Regions from separate parts of the Streptomyces sp. NPDC055078 genome, predicted to be linked through region 1. Evidence: riboswitches for the same ligand, from Rfam matches in the RefSeq annotation. Region 1 holds a riboswitch; the other holds the start of a gene.
What was found. Region 1 has a riboswitch for cobalamin ahead of ACWF94_RS13790 (ribonucleoside-diphosphate reductase subunit alpha). Riboswitches for the same ligand answer to the same signal wherever they lie in the genome.
Positions count from the first base shown of each region.

Region 1 (4,171 bases):
GGGATCTCCCACGCCGTGCGGTACAGCTCCCGCACCTCGGCCGGAATCCAGGTGAAGCCCTGCACCGAGCCGTTGGACTCGCGCAGCGCCTCCCGGGTCTGGGCGTCCCAGACGCCCAGCCGCTTCAGCTCTCGCACCAGATACGAGTTGACCTGGAGGAACTCCCCGGAGAGCGTCTCGCGTTTGAACAGATTGGACACCTGCGGCTCGATGCACTCGTACACCCCCGCGATGGACGCGATCGTCGCGGTCGGGGCGATCGCCAGGAGGAGGGAGTTCCGCATCCCCGTCCTGGCGACCCGCTCACGCAGGGCCGCCCACCGCTCCGGCCAGTGCGGCTCGACCCCGTAGTGGTCCGGGTGCAGCACACCGCGCGCGGTCCGGGTCTTCTCCCACGCCGGGAGCGGGCCGCCGCGCTCGGCGAGACCGGCGGACGCCTCGTACGCGGCGAGCATGATCCGTTCGGCGATACGGGTGGAGAGCGCCCGGGCGGCGGGGGAGTCGAACGGCAGCTTGAGCTGGAAGAAGACGTCCTGGAGCCCCATGACACCCAGGCCCACCGGCCGCCAGCGGGTGTTGGAACGGGCCGCCTGCTCGGTCGGGTAGAAGTTGATGTCGACGACCCGGTCGAGGAAGGTGACGGCGGTACGGACGGTGGCGTCCAGCCGCTCCCAGTCCAGCTCCGCGCCGCTGTCCGTACCACCCGCGCCGCCGTCCGTACCATCGGCGGCATCGGCCGCCACGAACGCGCCGAGATTGATCGAGCCGAGGTTGCAGACGGCCGTCTCCCCGTCGTCCGTGACCTCCAGGATCTCGGTGCAGAGGTTCGATGAGTGGACGGTGTGGCCGGGCAGCGCGGTCTGGTTGGCCGTACGGTTCGCGGCGTCCTTGAAGGTCATCCAGCCGTTGCCGGTCTGGGCGAGCGTACGCATCATCCGGCCGTACAGCTCACGGGCGGGCAGGGTCTTACGGGCCAGGCCCGCCGCCTCGGCCGCGCGGTACGCGGCGTCGAAGTCGTCGCCCCACAGATCCACCAGCTCCGGCACATCGGCCGGCGAGAACAGCGACCACCGGGTGTCGGCCTCGACCCGGCGCATGAACTCGTCGGGGACCCAGTGCGCGAGATTCAGATTGTGCGTCCGCCGGGCGTCCTCCCCGGTGTTGTCGCGCAGTTCGAGGAACTCCTCGACATCCGCGTGCCAGGTCTCCAGATAGATCGCGGCGGCTCCCTTGCGCCTGCCGCCCTGGTTCACGGCGGCGACCGAGGCGTCGAGGGTCTTCAGGAACGGCACGATGCCGTTGGAGTGCCCGTTGGTGCCGCGGATCAGTGAACCGCGGGCGCGGATACGGGAGTACGGGAGCCCGATGCCGCCCGCGTGCTTGGAGAGGCGTGCGACCTGGTGGTACCGGTCGTAGATGGAGTCCAGCTCGTCCAGCGGGGAGTCCAGCAGATAGCAGGACGACATCTGCGGGTGGCGGGTGCCGGAGTTGAAGAGGGTGGGGGAGGAGGGGAGGTAGTCGAGCCTGCTCATCAGCCCGTACAGTTCGGCGACCTCACCCGCCGCACCCTCGGAGCGGTCCTCGGCCAGTCCGCAGGCGACGCGCAGCAGGAAGTGCTGGGGCGTCTCGATCACCTGGCGGGTGATCGGGTGGCGCAGCAGATAGCGGCTGTAGAGGGTCCGCAGCCCGAAGTAGCCGAAGCGGTCGTCGGCCTCCCGGTCGATCAGCGCGTCCAGCCGGGCGGCGTGGTCGGTGACGAACTCCGCGGTCCGGTCGGCGATCAGACCCTCGGTGTGGCCGACGGCGACGGACGCGGAGAACGAGACGGCTCCCTGGGTCGCCGCCTCGTCGGCGATGGCGCGGGCCAGCAGCCGGGCGGCGAGCCGGGAGTACGCCGGGTCCTCGGAGATCAGGCCCGCGGCGGCGTCGATGGCGAGTCCACGGAGTTCCGCCGCGTCCGATCCGGCGTTCCGGCCGCGCAGCGCCGCGGCGGCGACCCGGCCGGGGTCCGTGTCCGGGAGGTCGGCGGTGAGGTCGGTCAGCGTCCGCAGCAGCGCGGTCCCGGGGCCGTCGCCAGGCTCATTCCCGGGTCGCTTGTCACCGGGCAGTCCGCTGTCGGACCGCCCGTTCTCGGACCGCCCGTCGTCGGCCTGTACGTCGCCGACCTGTACGTCGGCGGGTTGTACGTCCCCGGGCTGCGCGTCGCCGGTCCGGCCAGGCTCGGTCCGGCCGTCCCCGGCCTGCCCGGTGGCCGGGGCGGGCATCCGCCCGGAAAGGGGGGAGACGGTTGAGGCTTCTGGGGTGTCTGTGGCCGGATCGGCTGGCGCGATCGTCACGTGGTGCTCTCCCTCGCTCGGCTCGCGGGCCGGGGCGAGAGGGCAGCGCCGAAGAGAGTGCGTACCCGGGTCGGGGCAGCACTCCGTACGGCGTCCGCCGACCCAACCGCGAGGCCCGGACGTCTGGGCACCCGGGTCGGATGAGCCGGGTGCGCTGTCGGCAGACGCTCGGACTTGCTGGTACGACAAAGCGCACCACAGCACACCGTTGCGGGACAGTTCCGGATTCGCACCGGATTCCTCTGCGGCGACAGCGAGATGAGCATACATGTGGGGGCACTGAGATGCGGCACCCCCCACATCTTGTGTCGCGGTGGTGCCGCCCGCCTTATGAGGGGTCAGGTCTCATGGGTCGCCGGAGAGCCGCCGGAGAGCCGCCCAAGGGTCGCCGGAGACCGCCCAAGGGGTCGGCGGAGAGGCGGCGGAGAGGTGGCGGGCAGGCACTCAAGGCGTCGGCCAGAGGCGCCCAAGGCGTCGGCAGGGCGGCGGGCGAGGGTCGCCTGGCAGCCCCGCGACACCATCCCACAATGCGCTACGGAATCCCCCTGCTCCTCGCTCCGCCGGGACGGTTGGGGGACCATGAGGCGTGAGTCAGTGTCCGTCACGCCTCGGGGGAGAGCATGGCTGTGGAATACCGTTTACTCGGGCCGGTCGAAGCGATGTGGGAGGGACGTTGCCTGCGCCTGGGCGGGCCCAAGCCCCGTGCCCTGCTGGCCGCGCTGTTGCTGCGCGCCGGGTATGTCGTACCTGCCGACGATCTGGTGGACGTCATATGGGGAGAAAAGCCGCCGGAGACGGCCCGGGCACTGGTCCAGACGTATGTCTCGGCCCTGCGGCGGGCCCTGCCGGAAGCGCGCCGGGGGGCGATCGAGACGCGCGCGCCGGGATATGTGATCCGGCCCGACGCCGGGACGGTGGACCTCGGGCGGTTCGAGGAACTGGCCGCGGCCGGGCGGCGGGCCGCCGCGCGGGGTGATCACTCCGCCGCTGCCCGGTCGGGGCGTGCCGCGCTCGAATTGTGGCGTGGTTCCGCGCTGGGCGGGGTCGGCGAGGCGTTGCGGAGCGAGGCGGCACGGCTTGAGGAGGCCCGGCAGACCGTGGTCGAGGAGCGCATCGCCGCCGAACTCGAATGCGGGGGGCGGGAGAGCGAGCTGGTCACCGAGCTGAAGGGACTCGTCGGCGCCCACCCGACCAAGGAGCGGCTGCGAGGACAGCTCATGCTCGCCCTCTACCGGGTGGGGCGGCAGGCCGACGCCCTCACGGTGTTCGAGGAGGGACGTGCCGTACTCGCCGAGGAACTCGGGATCGACCCCGGACCCGAGCTTTGCTGGCGGCACGGAGAGATCCTGAGGGCCGACCCTGTGCTGCTGCGCGCCGAGGAGGGTGCGGCGGCCCTTGATGTCTCGGTGCCGCAGGTGCCCGTCACACCCCGGCCCGTGTCCCTGCTGCCGCCTGCCATCCGGGACTTCACCGGGCGCGAGGCGGAGATCGCCGAGGTGGTCGACGGGCTCACCGCACCCCGGGACGCGCCCGCCGTCGTGGTGGTGTCGGGGCCGGCCGGTGTCGGCAAGTCCGCCCTCGCGGTGAAGGCCGCCCACCTGGCCATGGAGGCATTCCCCGACGGTCAGCTGTATGCCGAACTACAGGGCGCCGGCGGTCCCGTGACATCCGGCGACGTCCTCGGGAGGCTGCTGCGCGCGCTGGGAGCGGCACCGCCCGAGCATGCCGCTGAGCGTGCCGACCTCTTCCGCGGCCTCGTCGCGGGTCGCCGGCTCCTGCTGGTCCTTGACGACGCGGGCGAGGAGGCTCAGGTGCGGCCTCTGCTGCCGGGCGGC
Region 1 covers NZ_JBSGUP010000125.1:3,474-7,644, forward strand. The annotation lists gene ACWF94_RS13790 (ribonucleoside-diphosphate reductase subunit alpha) at 1-2,336, opposite strand, end outside; adenosylcobalamin-variant (AdoCbl-variant) riboswitch at 2,491-2,590, opposite strand; gene ACWF94_RS13795 (AfsR/SARP family transcriptional regulator) at 2,957-4,171, shown strand, end outside.

Region 2 (4,171 bases), on a different contig from region 1:
GAGAATGTTGCACCCACTCTGCCGGGAAAGCCGCACAGCCTCCGCCGGGGCCGGGAGTCCCCGGCCCCGGCGCTGCTCACGCGCCCGCCGTGCAACCTATTTACGGGATGTTGCATGGCAGGTACTGTCAAGGGCTGTTACTCACCGTAAGGATGGCGCCAGGGAGGGACCCGATGACGACCGCACCCCTGAACGAAGCCCCGCCGAGCGGGGGACCATCGGGTGACCCGGAGCCCGCGATGTCGCCGCGCACCGACCCGCGCACCGACCCCCGCCTGCTGGCCGCGCTGACCGCACACGGCTTGGACGCAGCCGCAGCTCCGCCGCCCGTCGACCGCCACGCCGCCGCCGCGAGCCGGACGGAGTTCGTGGCGGCGCTGCACACCGCTTTCGAGGGGCTGTACGAGGCTCTGCCCGGCGAACTGCCCGGTGATGACACCGTCGGTATCGACTGTGTGACACATACGATCACGGGCGTGGACGGCAACACCATCACGCTGCGTATCTACCGCCCGGCGGGCCCGGACCGTGCCCTGCCGTGTGCCGTCTACTTCCACGGCGGTGGTATGACCGTGCTGGAGGCGGACAACAAGGTGCACCGGCGGTGGTGCCAGGACCTGGCGGCGAGCGGGATGCTCGCCATCGGAGTCGACTTCCGCAATGCCTACAGCCCCTCAGGGCCGCATCCCTTCCCGGCGGGCCTGAACGACTGCGCCGGCGCCGTGGCCTGGATCCACGCCAACCGGGACGCGCTCGGCATCAGCCGCCTCGTACTGCAGGGCGAGTCGGGCGGCGCCAACCTCGCCCTGGCCACCACGCTGAAGGCGAAGCGGGAAGGGCGGCTCGACGCCATAGACGGTGTCTACGCCACCGTGCCGTACATCAGCGGTGCCTACGGGTGGCCCGAGGCGCGGAAGCGTGCCGAACTGCCCTCCCTGGTGGAGAACGACGGCTACTTCACCACCTGCGCCACCCTGGACCTCCTGGTGGCCAGCTACGACCCACTCGGCGAGGACGCCGAGAACCCGTTGTGCTGGCCCTACTTCGCGACCGAGGCCGACCTCGCCGGTCTGCCGCCACATGTCATCGCGGTGAACGAACTCGACCCCCTGCGCGACGAGGGCATCGCCTTCTACCGCAAGCTGCTGCGCGCTGGCGTACCCGCGGTGGGGCGGGTCAACCTGGGCCTTGTCCACGGCGCGGACCTGATCTTCCGCCAGGCTGTCGCGGACGTCTACCTCGCGACCGTGCGCGACATCAAACGCTTCGCCGACAGCCTCGGAGCCGGCTGAGCCGAGGACAACGACCGGGACTTCTGACATCGACAGAGCCCGCCGGCCCGCCGGACGGATTCGTCCCGCGGGCCGGTTCACTCCTCACCCGCTCGTGTCTCGTCTCACGGTCCGGAATATGAACAGGGCTGACCGAAGCCGGGTGATCCCTCTACGCTGGCGGGCGCAGCTGGTTCGCCCCTGCCCGCCAGGCAGGCGCGTCGTAAGAGGGAACCCGGTGGGAATCCGGGACTGCCCCGCAGCGGTGAGCGGGAACGACCGCCGTCATACGCACTGGATCCGGGAAGCGGGTCCGGGAAGCGACGGCCAGTAGGTGTCTGCCTTCGGCGGACCTGCCCGCGAGTCCGAAGACCTGCCCGCTGCCCGCGTGCGACCGATCGCGCGCGGAGATCCCGGTGACCTCGTGGGCAGGTTGGGGTACCCCCGGACACAGTCCGGGGGCGTACACGTCGGACGGACGGCCTCGGTGCTCCGCGCCCGGTCCCGGACCGTCCGGCATGTCCTCCCTTCGCGCTCTCGTCCCGTCCCCGGGATGGACAGGAGACATCTCGCGAAGGAGAGTTCCGTGACAGCGAAGTCCGCAGCCGCGGCAGCACGGGCCACCGTGTACGGCTACCCCCGCCAGGGACAGCACCGGGAACTGAAGAAGGCCGTCGAGGGCTACTGGAAGGGCCGCGTCACCGCCGACGCCCTCCGGGAGACCGCCACGGGACTTCGCCGGGCGAACTGGCGGCGGCTGGCCGACGCCGGCATGCACGAAGTGCCGACCGGTGACTTCTCGTACTACGACCACATGCTGGACACCAGTGTCATGGTCGGCGCTGTCCCCGCCCGGCACCGTGACGCCGTCGCCGCGGACGCGCTCGACGGTTATTTCGCCATGGCGCGCGGCACCCAGGACGTCGCGCCGCTGGAGATGACCAAGTGGTTCGACACGAACTACCACTACCTGGTCCCCGAACTCGGCCCCGACACCGTCTTCACCGCCGACTCGGCGAAGCAGGTGGCCGAGCTGACGGAGGCCCTCGGGCTCGGCCTCAGCGCCCGGCCGGTCCTCGTCGGACCCGTCACCTATCTGCTGCTGGCCAAACCCGCACCCGGGGTGGCCGAGGACTTCGAGCCGCTGACCCTGCTGGACCGGCTGCTGCCCGTGTACGCGGAGGTCCTCGCCGATCTGCGGGCCGCCGGCGCCGAGTGGGCGCAGCTCGACGAACCCGCCCTGGTCCAGGACCGCACACCGGCCGATCTCAACGCCGCCGCCCGTGCCTACTGTGCCCTCGGCGCGCTCACCGACCGGCCCAAGCTGCTGGTCGCCTCCTACTTCGACCGACTGGGCGAGGCCCTGCCCGTACTGGCCAAGGCCCCCGTCGACGGCTTGGCCATCGACTTCACCGAGCGCGCGACCGGCAACCTCGACGACCTCGCCGCCGCCGGCGGACTGCGCGGCAAGCGCCTGGTCGCGGGCGTGGTCAACGGCCGCAACATCTGGATCAACGACTACGAGAAGTCCCTCACCACCCTCGGCACCCTGCTCGGCCTCGCCGAACAGGTCGATGTGGCGGCCTCCTGCTCCCTGCTGCACGTACCGCTCGACGCCCGCGCCGAACGCGACATGGACCCACAGATCGCCCGCTGGCTCGCCTTCGCCGAGCAGAAGACGACCGAGATCGTCACCCTCGCCAAGGGGCTGGCCCAGGGCACCGGCGCCATCGCCGCCGAACTCGCGGCCAACCGCGCCGACCTCGCCTCCCGCGCCGGGTCCGCGCTCACCCACGACCCGGCGGTACGGGCCCGTACCGCCGCGGTCACCGACGCCGACGGCCGCCGCCCGGAGCCGTACGCCGAGCGGACCACCGCCCAGCGTGCCCACCTCGGCCTGCCGCTGCTGCCGACCACCACCATCGGATCGTTCCCCCAGACGGACGAACTGCGCACCGCGCGAGCCGACCTGAGGGCCGGACGCATCGACACCGCCGGCTACGAGGAGCGCATCAAGGACGAGATCCGCGAAGTCCTCGCCTTTCAGGAGCAGGCCGGGATCGATGTACTGGTGCACGGTGAGCCAGAGCGCAACGACATGGTCCAGTACTTCGCCGAACAGCTCACCGGCTACCTCGCCACCCGGCACGGCTGGGTTCAGTCCTACGGCACCCGCTACGTCCGCCCGCCCGTCCTGGCCGGAGACATCTCCCGCCCCGAGCCGATGACCGTCCGCTGGACCTCCTACGCCCAGTCCCACACCGAACGCCCGGTCAAGGGCATGCTCACCGGACCGGTCACCATGCTCGCCTGGTCCTTCGTCCGCGACGACCAGCCCCTCGGCGACACCGCCCGCCAGGTCGCCCTGGCCCTGCGCGACGAGGTGAACGACCTGGAGGCCGCCGGTACCTCGGTCATCCAGGTCGACGAACCGGCCCTGCGCGAGACGCTGCCGCTGCGCGCCGCCGACCACGCCGAGTACCTGGCGTGGGCAACCGAGTCCTTCCGGCTGACCACCAGCGGCGTACGGCCCGGCACCCAGATCCACACCCATATGTGCTACGCGGAATTCGGCGACATCGTCCAGGCCATCGACGACCTCGACGCCGACGTCATCAGCCTGGAGGCGGCCCGCTCCCATATGCGGGTCGCCACCGAACTCGCCGCCCACGGCTATCCGCGCGAGGCCGGGCCCGGCGTCTACGACATCCACTCCCCGCGCGTCCCCACCGCCGAGGAGGCGGCCGCCCTGCTGCGCAAGGGACTTGAGGCCATCCCGGCCGAACGCCTGTGGGTCAACCCCGACTGCGGCCTGAAGACCCGCGGCTGGCCCGAGACCAGGGCCTCGCTGGAGAACCTGGTCACCGCGGCCCGCGAAGTCCGCTCGGGACTGGCTGCGC
Region 2 covers NZ_JBSGUP010000085.1:8,447-12,617, reverse strand. The annotation lists gene ACWF94_RS10560 (alpha/beta hydrolase fold domain-containing protein) at 174-1,292, shown strand; cobalamin riboswitch at 1,446-1,666, shown strand; gene metE (5-methyltetrahydropteroyltriglutamate--homocysteine S-methyltransferase) at 1,858-4,171, shown strand, end outside.
Region 2: linked by a shared signal. The riboswitch ahead of metE (5-methyltetrahydropteroyltriglutamate--homocysteine S-methyltransferase) and the one ahead of ACWF94_RS13790 (ribonucleoside-diphosphate reductase subunit alpha) in region 1 are both predicted to bind cobalamin.